Regions from separate parts of the Candidatus Paraluminiphilus aquimaris genome, predicted to be linked through region 3. Evidence: predicted binding sites of a transcription regulator. Region 3 holds the regulator's gene; each other region holds the start of a gene.

Region 1 (7,913 bases), 740 kb from region 3:
ACGACGCGTAAATTTCCGCAAACTCGGTCTCTCCTTTCTTAAAGCCAATGGTTCCCGCGTTCACAATGTTGTTGCTCACAACGTCCATCGTCTGCTGGGCTGCGTTAACACCTGATAATGAAGTACTAAAAGCCATTTATAGATCCTCTACTTGCTACTGAATTACTCGCTAGAAAAATTCTCGGACGTCGGCCGCATCAATGGTGCGCCCGCTCGCGAGGTTTAATGTGATTTGGTTATTGCCGCTAATCGAGACGCTGAGCACTTGCTCGTGTCCGTAGACACGGCCCTCGCGAACGCTCGTTCCGTTGGTTAATTCCGCGGATAAGTAATAGTCACCAGGTGGTAGCTGATGCCCGTCGGAGTCCACACCATCCCAAAGAACAGGAACCGATCCGGTGCCCGCAGGTAAATTGCCAGTGAACACGACATCGCCCTGGACATTGTGAACGAAGAACTGGCCTCCATCGGCTCCAACACCCATGTCCACGGACGCTTTTAATGCGTAAACCGGTGAACCTTCAGAATTGAGCCCAATAGGTGCAAGCGCGCCTGTACTCGAAGGCGTTGCCACGCTGCGTCCAACGAGGCTGGAAGCCTGCATTGCTTGGCCGCTCGATATCGAATCGCTCAAGCCATTAAACGAACCGTTGAGCTCCTGAATACCAGAGACCGTTCCAAACTGGGCCATCTGACTCATGAACGCCATTTGATCCATGGGCTCGGTAGGGTCCTGGTGCTTCATCTGAGCAATCATGAGCGCGAGGAAGTCCTCAGATCCCATGTCCTCGACGCGCGTCGAACCTGACCGGTCAGCACCCCGTGCATTAGCGGGCGCGAATAAATCCATTGGTGATGTACTTAACATATCAAGCTCCTCACTTACCGAGTGTCAGCGTTCGTAGTGCCAATTGCTTAGCGGTATTAATGGCTTCAACTGAGTTCTGATAAGACCTGGAAGCCTGCATCATGTTGGCCATTTCGGTCGTCGCGTCGATGTCGGGTCGATAGATGTAACCGTTCTCATCCGCCAACGGGTGAGAAGGATTGAATTCCTGGCGGGCAGGACCTCCTACCTCAACAATATCTTCTACCTTAACGCCCAGCATGGCGTCTTCAGCAAACTCGAGCTCTGTGTCCAACACGGCGTTAAATACCGGCGCTTTCGCTACATAGGCTTCTTCAGCACTCGACGCGACCGTGTTTGCATTCGCCATATTTGAGGCGATGGTATTGAGTCGAACGGACTGCGCGGTCAAACCTGTGCTGGCGATGCCCATAGCATCAAACAAACTCATGATGACTCTCCTTTAATGGCGTTTTTGATACCTTTGATGCGGCTATCCAGCAGCTGTAGACTGGCTTGATAACGCAAGGCGTTATCCATAAATGCGGCGTGTTCCTGATGCCCGTCAACCGTGTTGCCATCGGGCGATGTTTGCGATGGGGTTCGGTACAAAACGTCAGGTTGTACACCGCCACCCGCAAGCGGAATGTGGCGCTTATTCGTGGCATGCATCGACGCTTGTGCATCGCGCGCGGCTTCAAGTGAGGCACGAAAATCAATGTCGCGCGCTTTGTAATCTGGCGTGTTCGCATTGGCAATATTGGTGGTCAGCAAATTCATTCGCTGCATGCGCAGCTGCAACACCTGCGGGGAGATTCCCAATGCTTTATCGATACCTGTTCCTGACATAATTCGCTCTTTTTGACGCGTTTTCTCGTAGTTGCCACATACAAAAGGCGTGCCAATTTTTTTTTGGCATAAAAATCAGTTACTTAAGATGCAAATTGGGCGGCCGCCAAGGTTTTGACGCGCGAATTGATCAACACGTGAAAATTTTGACTTTGGGGTCCCACCCCTCACCCTGAAGCCTTTATGTAACGCGGCTCTGGGAAAGTTGGCATCCTCTTTGCATTCTCGGAATCGTTCACGACAGTGATTGGAGCGGCGAATGCAACGCATACTGATAAACATACTGCTAGGTAGTGGCTTGATAGGGCTTGGCGCTCAGGTCTTTGCTGAGACACAGTCTGTGTCGAGCATCGGAGCGACCGCAGCGCGTGTCGCGGAAGCACGGGCGCTGGCGCAAGGCTATCAGCGTGTAGAAGTGGCGGTTCGTCCTGTCGATACGCGATTACGCCTCACCAAATGCGGCGAACCCTTATCGGTTATACCCACGGTTGCTAAGCGCACATTAGGCCAAACCAGTGTCGGCATTCGTTGCTTAAGTCCCGAGCCCTGGACCGTGTATGCACGAGCTACCGTCTCTGCCATCGTGACCATACCGACGCTGAACACACCCATTGCAAGAGGTAGCGTTATTGGCGAAGGAGATCTCTTATTCGCGGACCGCAGCGTGACGCAAGACCTCGTAGGCTTCATAACAAAGCCTGAAGACATCGTTGGACGGGAAGCTAGGCGAGACTTGGCCTCCGGACAGCTGGTGCGCTCGTCCGACCTCATATCACCCAAGATCATTGAGCGGGGCCAAACTGTAGACTTAGTCGCACAAGCTGCGGGCCTGAAAGTGCATATGCAGGGCAAGTCATTAGGCCGTGGTGGCGTTGGTGATCGCCTCTACGTTAAGAACTTAAGCTCCGGCAAACGGGTCGAGGGCCTAGTCTTGGCATCGGGCAGTGTATTGGTGAACTAGAAAATGAAAAAAAAACTAAAGTTTATGAAAGATGTGCCGCTACACTCATCGCAGGAAACAAATTTAACGGCCCATGGCCGTGGAGAGAACAATGAGCCCTATTGATATATCAGGAGCAAAAGCGAGTTTACGCGTTGACCCTGAACGACAGGAAGCGCGCGTTCGCAGCGATGAAACGGCGGCTTCTTCATCAGCGTCAGCGGCAACCAAGCCAGCGGATTCAGTGCAACTCACTGATACGGCTGCAAGGCTGTCAGAGCTTCAAGCTGAGGTAAATGCCGCCGAAGGCGTCGATTTAGAGCGCGTAGAAGCTATCCGAGAGCAAATTGCTGATGGCAGTTACGAAGTAGATGCGGACCGTATCGCTGACGCACTTATGACAATGGAAAAAGAACTGCTGTAATGATGTTTAACGCTGATAGTCACGCATCCAGTGCTGAAGCCATTGCGGCAGCACTTGCCAACGAGCTAGAAACGCTTACTCGGGTTGTTGAAACGCTCGATATCGAGCACGAGGCGCTGCTGGGTTCGGATGCAGCGAGGCTTGAACAGGCCGTTGCGGCAAAACAGCGTGCGATTGCGGCGCATGCGCAAGCTCGTCATGCGCGCGAGTCGCTAGGTCTTCGGGATAATCTAAAGCAGCAAGTGGACTCACACCCTGGCTTTTTCAACGGTCTTAAAGACACCGCGCTTACAAATATTGAGGCGCTCCGCGAAAAGGCTGCGGTAAGTAAAAATGCCAATCAACGAAACGGCATGCTTGTTGCCGGCTTACGTGAGCGAACTCGCACTGCGCTCAACATTTTAAGGCCCGATGCGGCAAACGTTACGTTATACGGGCAAGGCGGCTCCGCCGAGGACACCATGGGGTCTCGACTCTTAGGTAGCGCCTAAGTCAATCACCCACATATCGAAAGCGCGGTACCTGTTGACCATCCACAACAACTGACTCGACAAACATCTCAAGTGGCCTCACCCATAGCTGCCGCTCACCATATTCAGCACGGTAGAGAACCAAAGCTTCCTGAGTCTCTGAATGAAAAACAACGTCTATGACGGTGTAGTCATCGCCACGCTTATAATGCTTGTAGGGACCCGGCGTTGGCGCATTAGTCATTCGCTAACCCACCGAACTGAGCAGTGATGGCTTTTTGAAGCGTCTCTAGCGTCTCACCCATGAGCAGACAGTCCGCATCGCGCTGGGCGAGCTTGTCTTCATGGAGCTCATCGTTTATTTCTTTTAACTCATCGCTGAAACGGATTCGGCGAATGCTTAAGTCTTTATCCAGGACAAAATCAACTTGGTCCTGCCACGACAAGGCGAGCCGCACGACCTGCTTGCCACTTTCGATGTGGCTGCGGATTTCATCGGACTCAAGATAAACGCCCCGCGCGCGTACCACGCCCCCCTCCTCGTGAGGGTCCTCCAAATCGGCGTCACCACCCAAGCTCATGCCGTCGGGGAGCCCGCCGTTCAAGACCCACTGGCTCATCGCAATAACCGGTGATTTTTGCGTATCGGGAATCGTCACCTGCAAGTTACCCAGCCCCTCGCGCAACAGCGATAGAAAGTCCTCGGCCCGCGCCGCACTCGCCGTATTCACCCAAACCCAACCTTCGCGATCGTTTATGAGTCCTTCCAAATACTGAGACTTTGTAAAGGCGCGAGGAAGAAAGTCCTGCGTGACTTCATCGACAATGTCTAAGCGCTCTTTACGCTGAACGCGTCGGCCCTGACCCGCCTGTATCTCCTGAATACGGTTATTGACCTCGCTACGAATGACCGACGCAGGCAGTAAGCGCTCCTCACGCTGCAGTCGCACCAGCCAATAATCCCCCGACTTGTGCACAAAATCTGTGGCGTCGTCAGACAGCGCGGCTACCCATCCGCTGGAGGTGGGCTGACTCGGCCTGCAAGGAACAAACGGACGACGAGAGAGCCGCTGTGACAACTCGCTGGCATCAATGCCTAACCGGCTGGGCAATTTATAGGGGCGTGCGTTACGAAACCACATGGCGAGGGCTCAAAAAAAACGGAGCGCAAGTGTAGGCTGAATTGAAAGAAATTGCTCTGAAGATGAAGCGAAAAATTTGAGGCTAAGAACGGTACGCCCGCTTACACCGCCATCTTGCTATATCAGTCTAAATAACAACATGATGCGTGCGATTAACGTCGTTTTCCCCGGTGGGACGCGGCCGCTGCGCTGAAGACAGTTAGAGCACACAAAAACGCGATCAAAAACCCAGTCCTCCCTTCCGCTGCGGCGAACACGCTCTAAATTATCGCTGCCACAGGCTGGACACAGCTCAGTGTCTGACATGATTTTCATGGAAACTTCTTATTACAACCTACATTGCTTGAGGAGATCGTCTAGGATATTTCACGACCTCAGTCAGTGCGAAGTCTCTAGGTCCCCATTTGCCTCATCGTGTGACAAATCTGACTAAACCCGGTCGTTTTGTCGCAATTGTCTGAGCGCATCGATTGCGGGTTAAGGGGCGGGGTGTGGGACACTGGGAATGAAGAGCTACACTGTGTGCTCGACTCCCCATTGGACATTTAGGACATAAGAACCATGCGCTACCTCCACACAATGATTCGAGCCAGCGACCTGGAGAAAACTCTCTCGTTTTTTGTCGATCATTTAGGGCTCGTAGAAGTGCGCCGCTATGACAGCGAGCAAGGCCGCTTCACGCTTGTATTTCTCGCGGCACCTGGGGATGCAAAGGATGCTGAGAGCAAACAAAGCCCCCTGGTGGAGATTACCTACAACTGGGATCCCGAAAGCTATGAGGGGGGACGTAACTTTGGTCACCTCGCCTACCGGGTCGACGATATCTACGCGACCTGCCAACGTCTTATGGACGGTGGGGTGACAATAAACCGACCCCCACGCGATGGCCGAATGGCCTTCGTAAAGTCGCCAGATGGTATCTCCATTGAGCTGCTACAAGACGGTGCGGCGCTGGCGATTCAAGAGCCCTGGGCGTCCATGGAGAACATCGGAAACTGGTAAAAAGCGAGCGCTTACTTACGGTTAAATACTCCTAGTCTTGAAGCAACGAAAACGACAGGCCTTCAGTGAACCAGCGGGCGCCTCTTTGTCACAAGGGCCCGTCACAGGTTGATCATGCCTTTGTACACCCGCCTAGGCAGAGTGCGTTTGCCCTTAGCTAAGGGGCGCCACAGCCGGCAGCCCATTCCCCCGCCTTCACTTTTTCACGTTCAGCCTTCGCGGCCATTAACTCGCGAAAAAATCGACCATCCAGTTCGCGACTTTGGCGCCTTCGTGTTGATGCGTCTCCAACGACGCTCGACCCTCGGCCACTCGCTCACCCCCAATCATGTCACCGCGAAAGGCCATGATGGCTTCTGAATAATTTGGCACGAACTCAGGGTGCCCCTGCAGGGTAAAAATATGATCGCCCATCACAAAACCTGCGTTTTCGCAGTGCGGATTACTCACGACATTTTGCGCCCCTGGGGGCAAGACATGCACTTGGTCTTGGTGCGAAGCAATTAACTTTAATTGACCCGTGTGCCCGCCCTTAAAAGGCGCGCCGCCAAGCTCGTAGACATTAATACCCACACCCCAGCCTTTATCTGACTTTGACACCACGCCTCCCAGTGCCTGCGCGATAACTTGATGGCCAAAACAAATCCCCACCATCTTTTTGCGCGCGGCGTGCAGTCTCTGGATGAGTCCCTCAAGGTCTCTAATCCACTGTTTATCATCGTAAGCTGAGCTCTTGCTTCCGGTGATAATGAACCCGTCTACGCTATCGATGTCGTCCTGCGTGGGATGAACACCCTCTTCAACGTCCCATGTGGAAAAAGTGGCTTCAGGATCGGCATCTCCGACCAACCGGACGAACATATCTGGGTACTCACCAAACTCCGCCACCCACTCAGTGCGAACCGCGTCTGTTTTCAAAATTCCTATGTGCACCCGCTATTTCCTTACGTTCATAATTCTGTGATATTTGGATTGCAAACTTGTCTACAGTATCAACTCAGGGGGCGTTTGAATGATTCCTGCGACTGAACTTAAAACAAGCGTAGTGATTTTGTCATTACTCCAACAAATAGACCTAGCCTTATTTAACAAAGTATTTGGTTACACACGAGCGCGCCACGCTGTTACACAGGTTGCACTTTTCGTGTCTAAGACGGGCGACGGTTACGCGCAACTGTTTTTGCCTCTGATCGTTTGGTTATCCGGTTCAGTCCTTGCTCCCACCTACGCGCTTGCTTTGGCGGTTGCCTTTACCTTGGAGCGAGCGAGCTATTACGTCCTGAAGAACACGCTGAAACGGCCACGACCTTACGATTTAAAACCGAGCGTTCACTCGCTCATTATCGCAGCTGACAAGTTCAGCTTCCCATCTGGGCACACGTCCGCCGCGTTCTGCCTGTGTGTTATGACCTTACTCATCTTTGGAAACATCGCCTCTTATCTGTTCCTATGGGCTGCAGCTGTCGGCCTGTCTCGAGTCATTGTGGGTGTTCACTTTCCCGGCGATGTCGTCGCTGGCGCGCTATTGGGAACAAGCGTCGCGCTCAGTACCCACTCATTGCTACAACTCTGGTAAGAGCCCCTATGACGCGAAAAATCCTCTATGGGGTTCAAGGCACCGGGCAGGGCCATATTAGCCGCGCACGAGGGCTTGCCGAGGCATTCAAAGACTTCGATGTTGACGTGACCTGGCTATTTTCCGGACGCGAAAAGTCAAAGTTGTTCGATATGGAGCCTTTTGGCGACTTCAAACACCGCGAGGGCCTCACCATGGTTACCGAGGCGGGACAAATGAAGTACCGTAAGACGGCTTTAAATGTAGCGCCTGCCACGTTTTTGCGGGACGTAAACCGCCTTGACCTAGACCCCTTTGACCTAATTGTTTGCGACTATGAACCCGTCATCGCCTGGGCGGCCAAAGCGAGGCGCCGAGAAAACATCGGGATTGGGCATCAATACGCGTTTGGGAAGCAAACACCGCTCACCGGCGATACGGTAGTGAGCCGGCTTGTCATGAACCAATTTGCACCGGTCGATATTCCCGTCGGCCTTCACTGGGCCGCGTTTGACGACAATATTCTCCCGCCGATTCTCGATTTGCCGGACATTGACCCTGAGACAACACAAGACCATGTGTTGGTGTATCTACCCTTTGAGGATCAGGACGCGACCACTCGGTGGCTGCAGGACTTTACAGACACGTCTTTTATTCAATACTCACCCGCCATAACCCATGAGC
Region 2 (7,913 bases), 180 kb from region 3:
TAACCTGAGTGGCGATAATGTGTGAGAGCCTCAGAAATCGCGACTAGTCCAGCCGCTATCTACTTGGTCGCTATTTGGACTTTCCGTTTAGAGAGAGGAACGCGCGCGCAGAGAACCCGGTTCATTAGCGCCAAGCCTGGTTTCTGAAAAGACGTGTCATCGAGAGTTTATTCTCGGGTCAGGGAGCGGGAAATGCTTTCAGAACTTCGCGCAAGAGATCCCAGCGGTTAAATCCTTGTTTTCCAAAGTCGAGACCACGACGGACAATAACAAGATCATGACTGGGCACAACAATGACGTACTGACCGCGGTTGCCGGCCGTGCTGTAGGCGTCAGGCGGTACCTCTCCCTTTCTGTCGTCGGGCACTAGCCACCAATGGCCACCGTAGTCATTCCCTCTAATAGATGAGGCAGGCGCAGGTTTTCTTACGAAGTCTATCCACTCATCTGATAGTAAGCGCTTACCTTGCCAGACACCATTTTGAAGATAGAGCATGCCAAAGCGCGCGAGATCACGTGCATTGGTGTAAACCTGCGAGGAGAAAATGAAATCGCCAAAACGATCTGTCGACGGCAATGTATTAGTCATTCCAAGTTGATCGAATAACGCCCTGTGGGGGTAAGTCAGGTACTCTTCAGGGCTCTTAAAGGTTTTCTTGAGCGCGTAAACGGCGAGTAAGGTGTCATAGTTTTCGTAATCCCAAAAGGTGCCGGGTTCGCGAATTAATCCGCGATTACGCATGCCCTCGATTGAGCTGGCGCCGGCCCAGTAGGCAAGGCCCGAGCCCGTAGCGTATTCCATTCCAAAACTGTCGACAGGGTAGAGTCCTGAGCTCATATGCAAGGCGTGGCGCAGAGTGATCTTGTTTCTTGGGTCGGTCTCAGCGGCTGTGGCCTCGGGCAGCCAGTCGAACCCGAGTGGCGCGTCGAGCGACAATTCGCCGGCATCGACTTTCATGCCAATAAGCGTTGCTGCAATGCTTTTAGCGGTGGACCAAGTGCGTGTCCGGGTTGTTCTATCGAAGCCATCGGCATAGCGCTCAAGGACGATATCGCCCTTATGGACGACCAGCAGGCTTACGGTATTTTGTGCTGTTGTATTGCGCTCAAAGGCCCATCGCTCTGCGGCTTGAAGCGCGGTCTCGTTGACGTAGCTCGGTAGGACCTTGCTTTCGGTTACATCGCCCATGGGCCAGGGCAAATGGCTTGTCGGTGTCCGGTAGCTTAGGTCGATTGTCGGTAGCGACGTGTTATCGGCTAAATCCCAGTCCGGTGGAACCACGACACAGCCGATACCCTCGCGAAACACAGCATGAACGCGGTGGCCGTCGCCACCACCAACACCTACCCATTTAGCCGCTGTATCAATGGCATAGTTTCCTGCATCCGAGTTGCCAACAACCCGGTCACCCAGATAAGCGAGCTCGCTTTTAAATACTTGATCGATGCTGCGGTTAGAGGTGAAAAGACCGTTACAGCTCAACACGGCTTGCACGCCGTTTCGAATCGTCTGACGATTGTTCTCAAAGTAATCGAAGTTCGCATGTGCGATAGAACTGATACCTAGCAGCATGACAACGAGACTTTGACCAATCTTTCGCATCTTGATGTTCCAATGTGTTGATAATCTCTGCAGATTATCAGGTATTTTTAAATCCTCGAATTTCGACGTTATCCGCAGCGATTAAAGGTCCAGCGACATGAAGCCTGCATGGCAAGAGCGACTTGAAAAGTCGATATCAAAAAACAAACGAGATGCGCACAGCCGTTACTTTCAGTTGGCCACTGTCGCAGATGATGGAACGCCTCGTGTGCGCATGGTGGTCTTCCGCGGATTTGCTGGATCTGAGGAGTCGTCGCTCCTCATCATTACCGATACGCGCAGTCAGAAGATCAGCGAGTTAAAAAGCTGTCCGCGGGTTGAGATAGGATGGTATTTCACTCATACACGCGAGCAGTATAGGCTTCGATGCAATAGTGAGATCTTTCTGGGATCCAAAGGACCACAAGAGCAGAGAGGGCTTGTCTGGTCGCGGTTGTCCGAGGCGGCGAGAGCTCAGTTTTTCTGGAAGACACCCGGGGAGGCTGAAGGATCAGGCGATGCGCCGCCGCTCGCTGAGACGCCCCCTGACACCTTTGCGGTCATTGGCTTCCAGCCTTTTTCCGTCGATCATCTGATTTTATCGAAGCAGCAAATACGAACTAAAAGTCTGATTAAAGCGGGTGTTTGGTCAGAGCAAAGACTGAATCCGTGATGGCGGCTCAAAAAAAGTGGGTACCTTTCTTGGCTGATTAGAGGTGGCGTCTGATCACTTTTGTTTTATGCTAGGCCCAATAATAACGATGTGTAAAAGGTCCGCTATCTATGTTTTCGAGTCCGCAATCGAGTTTTGGGGGGCGGTTGTTAGCGCCCACGATTTGTTTTTTTGCTCTATTAACCGCCTGCGCCGATGAGACAGTTGAACAATCGAGTGAGGCGTTCAGCGCAATGGCTGACGTGCACACTGACCCGGCGGTAATTCAGGGCACAGTTGAGATAGACAAACTACTGATTGAGCAAGACCCTGATGGAAACTGGTCAGCCAGTGTTTTTGATCCTGATACGGTTTTGCTAGAAAGGGAAAGTAGCGAGAACAAGACAGTGGTTAATGAGGCTGTCTCTCCCGGTGAACGGTCACCCTATTACGGGGATCTTCACGTCCATACCGAATACTCTTTCGATGGCTACGCTATGGGAACGCAGGCTACGCCATACGATGCCTACCGATTTGCCAAAGGCGAGGCGATCTCGAATCCGGGCGGTTTTGACATGCAGCTCTCGCGGCCCTTGGACTTTTATGCCGTGACGGACCACGCGATGTTTTTGGGCTTGGTTAAGGCCTCCGCTGAGACTGTGACGGAGTTTTCTCAAAGTGATTTTGCAGCGTCTTATCACGGTCTGAACGACCCGCATAATTATGATACCGATTTCTTGAGTATGGTGAGCCGGCTTGGCACCTTCGCCAGCTTCTTACCGAGTGCGGTTGCCGGTATTCGTTCGGGGGACATCGATAGGGACGCGGTTCTAAAGGTTGTTCGCTCGGCTTGGGAAGACACCGTTGACGCGGCCGAAGAGTTTAATGATCCCGGCAACTTCACCACTTTTGTGGCCTACGAGTACACGGCGTCTACGCTCGATATGGGCAACTTACACAGAAATGTGATTTTTAGGGGCAGCGATAAACTACCGCGTGAGCCTTTTTCACGTTTTCACTCCGTCAACCCTGAAGATTTATGGGACTGGATGGATGAGCTTCGTGAGATGGGCATTGAAAGCATGTCGATTCCCCATAATTCAAACGGTTCAAACGGACAGATGTTCAAGCTCGAGGATTGGGCTGGAAACCCCCTTGACGACGCTTATGCAGAACAGCGTATGCGCAATGAGCCTATCGTAGAGATCACACAGGTAAAAGGTACGTCGGAGACACACCCACTGCTCTCGAACCGGGATGAGTTTGCGGGCTTTGAAATCATGCCTTATCGGGTTGCAACCAACGCGCTGAGCGCGATTAACGGGTCTTATGTAAGAGAGGCGCTCCTTAACGGTCTTAGCCTCGAGCAATCAGGCATCACCAATCCCTACAAGTTTGGTTTTATTGGCTCAAGTGATACTCACTCCGGTGCAGCTGCGGTGGAGGAGGACAATTACGTCTCCAAGTTAGGTTTGCTCTCAAGCGAAGCCGTTCAACGAGGCTCCGTTCCCTACACAGGCTTAGATGCGCAAACATTCTATTGGGGTAGTCGTATTCTGGCGATAACCAATCCGTCGCCCAGAGGTGGAACGGCTTATTCAAAGCTTAATGGCGAGGTCTACATAAACGGTGCAACACCTACATTTGGCGCCTCTGGTCTCGCGGCTGCATGGGCGGAGGAAAATACCCGCGATTCGCTGTACGAAGCTTTCAGGCGGAAAGAAGTGTTTGCGACCTCTGGCCCTCGCATCAAAGTTCGCTTTTTTGCGGGTGCTGACCTCGACGAGAGCATGCTCGATGCGGCCGATGGTATCGAACGAGCTTATGAAAGTGGCGTGACCATGGGGGGAGACATCATGTTATCTGCTGATGACACCCGCGCACCTAATTTCCTTGTCATGGCGTCCGCCGATCCTTTGAGCGCACCACTGCAGCGTTTGCAAGTCATCAAGGGCTGGATTGATGCCCAAGGTGAAACCCATGAGGAAGTGATGGATATAGCGTGTGCCGGTGGCGCTGCGGTTAACCCTGAGACTAATCGCTGTCCTGACAATGGTGCTCGCGTCGACATCTCGACCTGCTCAATTAACCCTGAGACCGGTGCTGCACAGCTCTCTGCGATGTGGTCAGATCAAAATTTTGATCCAACAGCGAGGGCCTTTTATTACGCGCGCGTGATCGAAAACCCGACCTGCCGTTGGTCAACCTGGGATGCGGTCCGAGCAGGCGTTCCCCCCCGTCCCGATTTGGCTAAAACGCTGCAGGAGCGTGCGTGGTCTTCACCCATTAATGTCATACCTGCTGAAGGGTAATCTCCTGCGGGTGGTACTTCCTTCTGGAATTGACAGAAAAAAAAGCGCTCCAAGGAGCGCTTTTTCTTTAGACAACAGCCTCACTCAAGTGAGGTGTGTGAAGTCAGTAGTTACATCGCGATGTCGACTGCGTAGGACACAACAAATTTAACGCTGTCGTTATCGTATCCACCTTCGGCTGCGCCACCTTTCACGTTCGTATCAGAAATCATGAAGGTAAACCCATCTTTGCTGAACGTAACATTGTAGTCAGTGTAGCCACTCGCGTTGCCGTTAAACGCTTCGGCGAAGTCACCGTCATGATGGCCTATGTGCAAGCCAACACCAACGCCGTTTGTTAACTCAAAGCCGTAATCAAGTGACAGATAATAGGCTTCGCCAAAACCAAAGTCTTGGCCTTCAGCTTCGTCCGCTTCTGTATTAGCCAATAAGTTGTACTGGATGCTGAAGTCCCCAAGACCCATACCCACATACACTTCGCCAAAATCAAACTCGGCTTCACTGTCGTAGTTGTAGTAGAGGTAACCTACATCCCAGCTGATGTCGCCCGTGCTAAACGCATAGCCTGCGTAAACGTCATGCTCGTACGAGTAAACGTCACCCGCGCCATAGTTAACGTTAGACGCCCAAGTGCCGACGTAAAAGCCGCTGTCTGCTGCGTAGTCAATGCCGCCTTGAACAGCCGACTCGTTCTCAGTTTGGGTGAGGCCACGCCAAATGTAGTTGCTGGTCACCGATGCGTTCGCAGACCACTCGCCTGCGTTAGCATTTGATGCGAGAGCGCACATTAACGCTGCAGGAAGGATGACAGCAGTCTTGGTAGTTCGGGAAATGGTTGTCTTCATGTTTACTCCTAGTAATAACGAAATTAGAGACCAGTGCGCCATTCGGTCTATGCGATGAGCGCGTTGGAGGTGGTCATCGCTACTAGAGCAACAAGCGGGCCAAAATATTCAAGATGTTGTTTTTATTGAGTTTATTATTATTTTGCGTTGATCCATTCGCGATATTTACCTCATGCAATTGAGTCATCGCACCGAGATGGTGCGCATGAGTTCGATTTTGGGGCGCTTACAGCCGTAATCGTGGTCCCCCGTAGCGTGATCTGCGAACACTATGAGCCGTAATTAAAAAAACACACCAGAAGGAGGCCCCATGAGTAATCGCTTCTCACATTTATCGATAGCCCTTATTGCTTCAGCGTTGTCAGTTCAGGCATCGGCGCTAGAAATTGACTGTGCCTCGATTATCGACGAGACCGTAAGCGAGCTGCGTATTGGTGCTGCGTCTTGGTGGTCAGAGGATGTAGAGAAAATAGCCGGCATGTCCGCTATGGCCGCGTGTTTTAAAGCCGCCTCTGCCTACCGCGACCAGTCTGGCGGTGATCGGGAGGAAGCGGACTCTGACCCATCAGATTCAGCACAAGGCGAATCGCTAAAAGACCCGTCCCCCGGTTTAAGTTTCCGCCCCCTATCCGGCGCAGGAAGTAAGAAACCGTATGAGCGCGTGCGGGCAAAAAAAGGGGGACAGTGAGACAGTATCAACTCGCAGCTTGCTTGAGCGGTGGACGCGGTCTCGTGCTAAGTCAAACACGGTGTGGGGAGAACTTCGAAAAAGAAGGCATCTCCCACCCGGAGCTGTCCCAGTCTGCGCATTGATGACTGGCTGCATTGAAGGATTCGGGGATAGCCTCCAATTGTTTGTCCGTCTGCGAGTAATGCGATGGCCTGGCCACCCGGTGTCAGCTGCACCGTACCCGGCATAACGCCGGATGATTGCATTTCAATATTTTCGTAATCGTCGCTGAAACCGAAGGGCGTGTTCGCTCTCAGTCCAACCCGATTTGATGGTTCGCAGACTATGAGTTCGGTGTTGAACAGTGCCGTCTGAGCGCCCTCGGACAGCCAGTGGAACTCGGGGCCTCTGAATGCTCTTATTTTATTTGTGAGAGGTTGTGGTGCGAGGTGAGTCGAGGGCCATGGATCTACTCGCCTTGGCAATGTCGTCAAGGCGTCACCAGATTTCCACACGGCGCTGGGTAGGAGCTCATAACTACCGATGAGTAGTGCGCTGGCGCTGCCAAGCCAACGTTGGACTTGCCAATTACCCTCCAAGGCTAAATAGGCACGACAGCCATTAGAGGGGGGGGAGAAGCTGATCTCATCGCCGGCCTTTACAACGATTCGACGAGCACTATCCACTTCTTTGTCATTTATATGGAGGCCAAAATTAGCGCCGGCTAAGGCAATCGAGCCGTCTGTTTCACAGCGAATCCTCGGTCCACTCAAGGTGATCTCCAACACCGGCGTATGACGTGTGTTGCCCACCAAAGAGTTGGCAAATTCCATCGATGGCGCATCGAGCGCGCCGCTCACGGGAATGCCAAGGTGCGTATATCCTGGTCGTCCCGCATCTTGTGTGGTCGTTCGAAACCCACTGGTTATGAAGGTGACAATCACTGTTTGAAGTCATCCAGTCTGAGCTCACCGTGCTCGGCACTCGCCAATAGCTCGTTAAAGTACGACGCCGATACTGAGATAAAGGTGACTTGATCGTGAGGTGAGAACAGGACTGGTGATGGGCGAGTGGGCTCAAAGATAGCAAAGGGTAAGCGGCCCAGTACGCGCCATCCACCCGGTGAGTCCATCGGATAGATTCCCGCTTGGTTACCTGCAATGGCCACGGAAGAGGCCGGTATACGACTTTTTGGCACCTCTAGACGTCGACACTGGAGCGCGTCGGATAAGCCGCCAAGATAGGTGAAGCCAGGTAGAAACCCTATGGCGTTCACACGGTATGTGGCGTTGCAAAATGTTGCGACGACTCGATCCCAAGAAAGCCCCAATTCTTCCTGTAGCTCGCACGCATCCTCGTCACGTTCATCAACAAAAAGTGTGGGTAGCTGCCAACAGGCTTGGTCGACCTCTGACCCCGCGTTCACGAAATCCGAGGAGGGGCTCTGAAACAACTCGCTGATAATCGTACTCAAGCGATCGCCTGAAATGGCAGCTGGCTCAAAGGTGACAAGCAAGCTCGCATAGCTGGGTGTCGTACTGATAAGGCCTCGTAGTTTCAAGGCCAGTAGTTGTTGGTTGAGTGCCGAAACCGCGCGTATCGCCGGTGTTTTTTCGGTCTCTTCGAACTGAACGAGCAGCCCCCTCTCCCCGAACGCAAGAAGTCGGATATTCGCTGCTATGCGATTTGTCATGTCCCGTGTCATCGACCCGCAATCACCTTAATGTTGCGGTGGTGCAGTAGCGTATTGATCGTCGCAACATGCTCAAACGCCCCGGGTGTGTCGCTGTGAACGCAAATCGAATCCGCAATCAATGGAATCGACTTTCCGTCAATTGAAACAACTGAGCCG
Region 3 (7,913 bases):
CCGCCAAAATAGCGGTCAATAAATTGACCGCCAGCCAAACAGCGCGCTGAGGTGCCGTTTGGAGGACGGGAGTGAAGGCGTCTCCGTCTCCTAAGCCGGCCATTACAGCCAGACTGTGATCGGCCTGCTCGCGGATCACGTCGACCACGTCATCGATCGTAATACGACCGATTAACTTTCCTTGTGGGTCAACTACCGGTGCCGAAATCCAGTCATTGCGCTCAAATCGACGTGCCACCTCATCGGCTGAGGTCATTGCGTCGAGCGGTTCGCGCTCCGTCTTCATCATCTCGCGAACTGACGCCGACGGATCCGATACAAGCAGTGTGCGAACCGGTAAAAGGCCCACATATTTGTCTTCACGACTCACCACAATAAGGCTGTCCGTGTTTTCCGGTAATCGCGTGTGCCGTCTCAGGTAGCGAAGAACAACATCCATGGTGAGATCGGGTCGGATGGTAAGCGTATCCGTACTCATAAGACCCCCGGCGACATCGTCGGGGTAGCTCAGCGCCGTCTCAAATCGCTCACGATCATCCGTCGTCAATGAGTCTAAAATGAGGTCGGTTTCCGCTTGCGGCAGCTCATGAAGAATGTCCGCAACGTCATCGTCGTCTAGCTGGACAATAATTTCCGCGACGGCTTCCGGTTGCAGATCTGCGAGGAAATGGTTCCTGATGTCATCGGGTAGTTCGTTGAGGACATCGGCTTCTTGCTCATGGTCCAGCAGTGACCATAGCTCATGCCGCGTCGCAGGCGGTGAGGCGCTAATAAGGTAGGCGATATCTCCCGGCGACATATCGGGAAGGTAGGCAGCGACGTCGGGCAGGGCACCCGAGCGCAGGGCATCAGCGACACGCGTCACTGCTGGACTCGCCTGTGCACTGATATCTACCATGTGAGATCCTCCCGACTGCGCGCAAGAGTAACATCGCTTGAGGCTTTCGCAGCGTGTGGTGCGAACAAATACCAGTCCCGGAGTTTGCTAGCTTTTAGGCATATCTCTGTGAGTGACCGAGACACCTTCAAATTGCCGCGAGAGAGCTTCGCCAATTCGCTCTGTCATGTACACCGACCGGTGCTTCCCACCCGTGCAACCAACAGCAATCGTCAGATAAGCGCGCTGGCTTTTTTGGTAAAGCGGAACCCACTTGAGTAGCATGCTAATACAATCATTTGCCACGGTATCCGTTTCCGGATGCGCCTCAATAAATTGCTTTACTTGCAGCGCCTGACCCGTAAACGCTCTGAGCTCGGGCTCCCAATGTGGATTGGCTAGCATGCGCATATCGAGCACAATATCGGCGTTTAACGGCGCGCCTTTTTTGAATCCAAAAGATTCGATGCTGATAGCCATACCCGAGCGGGCTTTCCCAAACCGCTGCTGCATCACTTCGCGTTGGTTGTAGGGTGACATTTCCGAGGTGTCGATAATCAAATCAGCGGCAGAGATTAGCGGCTCTAGAATGATCCGTTCGATAGCGAGGGCATCCGTCAGCGGTAAGCCGTCTTCACTTAGGGGGTGTTTGCGCCGGGTTTCGTTAAAGCGTTTACTCAGAGCTTGCGCGGTCGCGTCGAAAAAGATGAGCTCGAAAGTGTTTTTTTCTCTGAGCCCTTTTAAAAAGTCGCGTAAGTCGTTAACGCCCGCATCCTCTGTGCGAATATCGATACAGATGGCAAGGCCTGTGTAGGCCGACGAGGGCGCTTCCTCGAAGTGTTTTATGAGGGATTCAACGAGCGTGACAGGTAGGTTATCCACACAGTAGAAACCCATGTCCTCCAGCTGATTTAACGCTGAGCTTTTGCCTGATCCGGAGCTGCCACTTACGATAATAATGTGCATGACGAGTTTGCCGTTTTTCCCTCGTTACTCGGTAAACCTTGATAACTCGCTGCTACGGTCCGTCGCCGCAGCGGTCGCTTAAGCGCCAAACTTGCGCGATGACACTCACCTTCTAGTGCTAGTGGGTCCGATGCTTTCTCTTGTGATCGGTTACCTGACGATCTAATTTTTCGATAACAGAGTCTATCGCGGGATACATATCAGAGAGTGTCTGCGAAGCAAAAAAGTCAGCCCCAGCAAGGTGTAAATTAGCTTCAGCTTTATGTTCAGCGCGTTCCACAACAAGAACGAACTCTATATGGTCAATGCTGTCACAGTGCCGCTGTACCCGTCGTAATTTCCTCGAAATATGCTCTCGTAAGCCATCTGTTACGTCGACGTGGTGTCCGCTAATAGTCACTCTCATGATGATTCTCCTGTAATGGTTCAACAATTAGATATAACGCTTCCTTTCGTTTGAGGGGCCTATATTCATTTGTTCTCGGTACTTTGCGACCGTGCGCCGTGCCACCACTACGCCTTCATCAGCGAGAAGTGTGCACAGCTTTGCATCGCTCAATGGCTTCTGCGAGTTCTCTGCGCCAATGATTCGTTTGATCAATGCTTTGATTGCAGTTGACGAGCACTCGCCACCCTCGGTGGTGGCAACATGACTTGAAAAGAAGTATTTCAACTCATAAATACCCCGGGGCGTATGCATGTACTTGCGTGTCGTTGCCCGAGAGACAGTGGACTCATGTAAGTCCACCTCTCCGGCAATGTCCGCCAATATTAAGGGGCGCATTGCTTCTTCCCCGTGATCGAGGAAAGCACGCTGATGCTGCACAATCGAAGAGGCCACTTTTAGCAACGTCTCATTTCGGCTCAATAGGCTCTTGATAAACCATTTTGCTTCTTGAACGTTGTTTCTTGCGTAATCTCGGTCGGAGCTCGTTCCCGCGTTTAGCAATTCCGCGTAGTGATGATTGATTCGTAGTTTTGGCGCTATGTCGGGGTTTAATTCGACTCGCCATTTTCCTTCAACACGCTTAACAAACACGTCGGGAACAATGTATTCAGTTGCAGAGGCTTGAAGCGACGCGCCGGGGGTTGGATTCAATGAGCGTATTAGATTTAGCGCGCCGATAATGTCCTCAGGCGTGGTCCGCATCCTCCGTGCTAAGTGTTTCGGCTCAGCCACAGGAATTTGCTCGATGTGCCGCCTAACCATCATACCGGCAGTATCGCGATGCGGCGTCTCTTCACTCATCTGCCTTAGCTGAATGAGGAGACACTCTTGTAAGTCCGTCGCGAAAACACCGGTTGGCTCAAAGTGTTGAAGACGGTGCAGTACAGCCATTACCTCTTCAAACTCTAGTTCATCGATGTTCAGCCCTTCAAAAATTTGCTCAGCTGTTTGTGTCAGCCTTCCGTCATCATCAACCGCATCGATGAAGGCGAGCGCGATGGCGCGGTCTGTTTCGGAAAAGCGTGTGAGATTGAGTTGCCAAAGTAGGTGCGACTGCAATGTTTCGGGTGACGAGTCACGCTCACCAAAGTTCAGATCCTCGCCGCCGGCGCCCTGCGTGGCCGCAGGTGCGGAAGAGGGCATGACATCTTCCCAGGCCGCGTCTACTTGAAGCTCGGTTGAAGGGAGATCCTCGGAAGTGGTGTCGGAAAAGTCGACTTGCTCTTTAACATCCGTCTCAAGCGGCGCTTCATTGGAACCCTCCTCTTCGTCGAGAAGTGGATTGCTCTCAAGCGTTTCGGTGATGGCTTGCTGAAGATCGAGTGTGCTGAGTTGAAGGAGCTTAATAGCTTGCTGCAGCTGAGGTGTCAGCGTTAGTTGTTGACCGAGCTTTAACTGCAGAGCTTGCTTCATGAATCTCTTTGAGAAGCCATTGGATAGACAGTTTAGCGCTTTCATTTCAACAAAGGCAAACCGCTTGGCCTACCTTTTGCTTACATTGCTATGTTCGTTGTACGCAGCGAGAACTTACAGCCGAAAGTCCTGGCCGAGGTATACTTTACGGACGTTCGCATTGTCGAGAATGCTTTGTGCGTCGCCCTCAGCAATCACACTTCCCTCACTAACTATGTAGGCCCGCTCGCAGATGTCGAGTGTTTCGCGGACGTTGTGGTCTGTGATTAATACCCCGATCCCCCGGTCTCGAAGGTGGGTGATAATTGCTTTTATGTCCGATATGGATATGGGGTCTACACCGGCGAATGGCTCATCTAATAATATGACCTTTGGGTCCGTTGCGAGTGCGCGGGCGATCTCCACTCGACGCCGCTCACCTCCCGACAAACTTTGACCAAGTGATGATCGAAGATGCGTGATGTGAAACTCGTGAAGAAGCTCGTCACAAAGGTTTTGTTGTTCGGTCACCGTTAAGTCATCTCGGGTTTCGATAATGGCCATCAGGTTGTCTTCGACGGAAAGTCGACGGAAAATTGAGGCCTCTTGAGGGAGGTAGCCCAAACCCTGTCTTGCTCTTAGATGAATGGGCAGCGCAGTGACATCTTCACCACAGAGTGTGATGCGCCCCTCATCGGTCGCAACCAAGCCGACCATGAGGTAGAAGCAAGTGGTTTTTCCTGCGCCATTGGGTCCTAGGAGTCCAATAATCTCGCCGGCGTTTACCGACATTGACATACCGTTAACGACACGGCGGCCACGATATGACTTGGCCAGACCCTTTGCAGTGAGAACCTCAGTCACGACCTGGATTCTCCCTAAGCGAGTTCGGTGGGATGGTTACTTTCACGCGTTGAGGCTTTTTTCCACTGGGCGATCCCGCGGCGATGACACGCTGCGAACTAACAATGTACTCTATTGTGCTGCCCTCTATCACCGCACCGTCTTGAAGTATTCGCGCCTCACCAATTAGGCGAATGCGGTCTTTTGTCTCTTGATATTCGATGGCATTGGCTTGCGCGTTGATCGGCGTCTCACGGTCACTCGGGGTTTGCTTCAGCGTTGCAGGCGTGCCCGTGGCGGTAATGATCGACGCGCCTTTGTCATCAAATGAAAAGACCAACCGCTCTGACTTGATCTCAAGCGAGCCTTGGCGAAGCTCTACGGAACCGCGGTATGTTGTCAGGCCTGATGGCTCCTCGCGTGTCACCTGATCTGCCGATATTTCAATCGGTTGATCGGCATCGTTTGCGAAGGAGCCGATTGCGCTGGTGGCCAGCAGTATCGCCAGCAAGACGCTGATTAATCTGGTCCCTAGGGGATACTCACAATTCACTTTTCGCTGGTTCCTTTACTAAAGCTGGACGCGACATCCCCCCGCAACTTTGCGGTTCCGCCGCGAAAATCAATCTGCAGTTGAGAGCCGGTTGTTATACCTCTCGCGCTAATTATGCTCGCTTGAGACGATGATGACGCGAGATGGGTGTTTGCATCAATGGTGAGCTCGTCGGTCTCAAGCGTGACGTCGGCTCCCCGGGTTACAATTACGCCGCCTGTAAGCGTAAGGGTGTCATCGCTTAATCTCGAAAGTCCGCGCGGTGCCTCTAGTTGCCAGCGCACCCCTTGCTCGTCCTCGCGTTCAACGTGAAGACCGCCCATCAACATCTGTGAATCCCCTTCAAGTTGGACTGCGTGGTCGGCATGGCTTGTCTCTAGTTTGCGGCCCGAAGTATCGTAGCGAATAAGTTCTAAATTATTCAGCTCCGTGGAGATCAACTTTCGCGCCTCCAAACTCGTTGGGGCTTCGTTTTCGAGACGCGCAAAAATCAGCAAGACGGCCATGACGCCAAGCAGAGCGCCGCTAATACTCCATTTCACGGGGTGACATCACCGAGTAGATAATCACAGAATTCGCGAACGCAGCCTTCGCCCCCATTAAGTGATGCGACCCAATCTGCTTTGGAGACAACTGCCGGGACGGCGTTTTTGGGGCAAGCACCCATTCCTGTGCTGGCAATAGCATCAATGTCCGGTAAGTCGTCGCCCATGTAGGCCACTTCGTGAAGCTCAATTGCCACTGACCGAAGGAGTTCTTTGAGCGCGGTCAGCTTGTCTTCACGGCCCTGAATCACATGATGAATACCAAGCTCTGTGGCTCTTCGCGCCACCATGGGCGATACCCGACCGGTAATAATGGCGGTTTGAATGCCCGCTTGTTGCACGCGTTTTATTCCTACACCATCTTTAATATTAAACGACTTGAGTTCCTGGCCATCACTCGTGTAGGTGACTTTGCCGTCGGTCATCACGCCGTCAACATCCAGAACCAAAAGTTTTATCGGGCTACTTTCGCTCATACGATACCGGCCCTTAACAGCGCGAGGAGATGGATCACGCCCGTCACGGCGCCCGTTTTATCCGTGACCACGAGTGCGCTGATTCCGTCTGATTCCATGCGTTTAACCGCCTCAGCCGCAAGTGCATCTGAGTCGATTGTCTTTGCACCGTGTGACATGACACTACCGACCTCGGTCTTATTTAAGTCGTGACCTTGCTCAAGTACCCGTCTCAAGTCGCCATCCGTGAAGATACCGAGTAGCGCATTGTTATCATCGGTCACGGTGGACATTCCTAACCCCTTAGCCGAGATAACCATCAGCGCATCCGCTAAGGATGTTGACGGAGCAACCTGAGGAATGTCAGCCCCGGTAACTTGAAGGTCTGAGACGCGAGTTAAAAGCCGACGCCCTAGCGCCCCACCCGGGTGAGTAAAGGCAAAATCTTCTGCTGTGAAACCCTTGTGCTCAAGTAGCGCGACAGCCAAAGCGTCGCCCATGACGAGATTGGCTGTGGTACTTGCGGTGGGTGCAAGATCATGCGGGCACGCTTCTTCATCGACACTTATATTCAAGTGAATGTCTGCAGCGGTTGCCAGGAGTGAGTCGGGGTTTCCGGTCATGGCAATAATGGGTATCCCTAGGCGCTTAAGCATCGGAAGCAGGGCCGTCACTTCACTGGTTGTTCCGCTGTTAGACATGAGCAAAGCAGCATCGCTCTGTGTAATCATTCCCATGTCACCGTGGCAGGCCTCGGCTGGGTGAACAAACTGAGCTGGGGTGCCGGTGCTGGCCAAGGTCGCCGCGATTTTGCTACCGATATGTCCACTTTTACCCATACCGCTCACGATGACTCTGCCATTAGCTGCGGCGAGAATGCTAACAGCCTCGGCAAAGTCCTCGTCGATGCGGGATTTGAGAGCGTCCACCGCCCTCATCTCAATATCGATGGTTCTCAGTGCCGAGTCGATTGACGAACGTATGGGTTGATGAGTCATAGTTACCCTGCGAGGTCCGGAGCCGTTATCAAAATGCCAAGATAGGTTATATACGTACCCAGTAATACGACACCAGCGAAACGACTGAGTTCACCGCTGGCTTCTTGATGCCGGCTAGCGCTACGTTGAGCCTGCCACATAAAAAGCGCGAGCAGTGAGGCCGTAAAAGCGGTGTAAAGCCAGTCTCGGTAATACACGCTGGCGTCTAGCGCTAGCGGACCTAAAAGCCCTGGAATAGGGAGTACGATGAGGAGGTTAAAAATATTACTGCCCAGTATGGCGCCGATCGCCATATCAGCGTGTCCTTTTACGGCACTCACTACGGAAGCTGCAAGCTCAGGTAGGCTGGTCCCGATGGCCACAATCGTCAGCCCGACAATGAGCTCAGATACGCCCAAAGCGGTGGCAACATTCACCGCGCCTATGACCAAAACTCGCGATGAGATGACGAGCAGCACGAGCCCGCCCAAAAATTTGAGCCATGCCAGCCCAGCCGATGCTGCTCCTGCCTCGACGGCCGTGGTCTCCTTGCCGGGTCCACGTTTAGACAATAGAAACAGAAATAGAGTGAGCGCGCTTAGCAATACGGTGCCGTCCAAAAGTGAGAGCTCGCCATCAGCGAGCAGTGCACCTGCGAGTAGCGTGGCGCCCATCATTTGAGGGAGTTCTCTTCGGATTGCTGAGGCCTCAACAGCCATCGACTTAATGATCAGCGTGACGCCCAGAACCAATCCGGTATTGGCAATATTCGATCCAAGCGCATTACCCACGGCCAATTCACCTGAGCCTGAGAGCGACGCTATGATTGAGATGACGATCTCAGGCGCCGAAGTGCC

Evidence for each region. The regulator sigma-54, encoded in region 3, starts transcription at its own class of promoters, with help from an activator protein. The targets are predictions, from matches to a motif close to TGGCACANNNNTTGCNNT.
Region 1: flgA (flagellar basal body P-ring formation chaperone FlgA) is a predicted target of sigma-54. The motif match lies at 1,903-1,920, and genes of this name have one in related genera.
Region 2: E0F26_RS00495 (TorF family putative porin) is a predicted target of sigma-54. The motif match lies at 5,476-5,493, and genes of this name have one in related genera.

The regions. Positions count from the first base shown of each region.
Region 1 is NZ_CP036501.1:670,256-678,168, reverse strand. It holds gene E0F26_RS03075 (flagellar hook protein FlgE) at 1-136, opposite strand, end outside; gene E0F26_RS03070 (flagellar hook assembly protein FlgD) at 170-868, opposite strand; gene flgC (flagellar basal body rod protein FlgC) at 879-1,298, opposite strand; gene flgB (flagellar basal body rod protein FlgB) at 1,295-1,696, opposite strand; gene flgA (flagellar basal body P-ring formation chaperone FlgA) at 1,956-2,657, shown strand; gene flgM (flagellar biosynthesis anti-sigma factor FlgM) at 2,749-3,060, shown strand; gene flgN (flagellar export chaperone FlgN) at 3,060-3,551, shown strand; gene E0F26_RS03040 (DUF1653 domain-containing protein) at 3,553-3,774, opposite strand; gene E0F26_RS03035 (recombination-associated protein RdgC) at 3,767-4,672, opposite strand; gene E0F26_RS03030 (VOC family protein) at 5,234-5,674, shown strand; gene E0F26_RS03025 (glutamine amidotransferase-related protein) at 5,900-6,607, opposite strand; gene E0F26_RS03020 (phosphatase PAP2 family protein) at 6,687-7,250, shown strand; gene E0F26_RS03015 (MJ1255/VC2487 family glycosyltransferase) at 7,259-7,913, shown strand, end outside.
Region 2 is NZ_CP036501.1:105,553-113,465, reverse strand. It holds gene E0F26_RS00510 (serine hydrolase domain-containing protein) at 179-1,603, opposite strand; gene E0F26_RS00505 (pyridoxamine 5'-phosphate oxidase family protein) at 1,701-2,255, shown strand; gene E0F26_RS00500 (DUF3604 domain-containing protein) at 2,489-4,546, shown strand; gene E0F26_RS00495 (TorF family putative porin) at 4,657-5,391, opposite strand; gene E0F26_RS00490 (hypothetical protein) at 5,702-6,079, shown strand; gene E0F26_RS00485 (5-oxoprolinase subunit C family protein) at 6,127-7,005, opposite strand; gene E0F26_RS00480 (5-oxoprolinase subunit B family protein) at 7,002-7,754, opposite strand; gene E0F26_RS00475 (5-oxoprolinase subunit PxpA) at 7,763-7,913, opposite strand, start outside.
Region 3 is NZ_CP036501.1:2,652,154-2,660,066, reverse strand. It holds gene mgtE (magnesium transporter) at 1-898, opposite strand, end outside; gene rapZ (RNase adapter RapZ) at 986-1,843, opposite strand; gene hpf (ribosome hibernation-promoting factor, HPF/YfiA family) at 1,962-2,249, opposite strand; gene E0F26_RS12200 (RNA polymerase factor sigma-54) at 2,277-3,704, opposite strand; gene lptB (LPS export ABC transporter ATP-binding protein) at 3,819-4,547, opposite strand; gene lptA (lipopolysaccharide transport periplasmic protein LptA) at 4,540-5,079, opposite strand; gene lptC (LPS export ABC transporter periplasmic protein LptC) at 5,076-5,621, opposite strand; gene E0F26_RS12180 (KdsC family phosphatase) at 5,618-6,100, opposite strand; gene E0F26_RS12175 (KpsF/GutQ family sugar-phosphate isomerase) at 6,097-7,077, opposite strand; gene E0F26_RS12170 (calcium/sodium antiporter) at 7,080-7,913, opposite strand, start outside.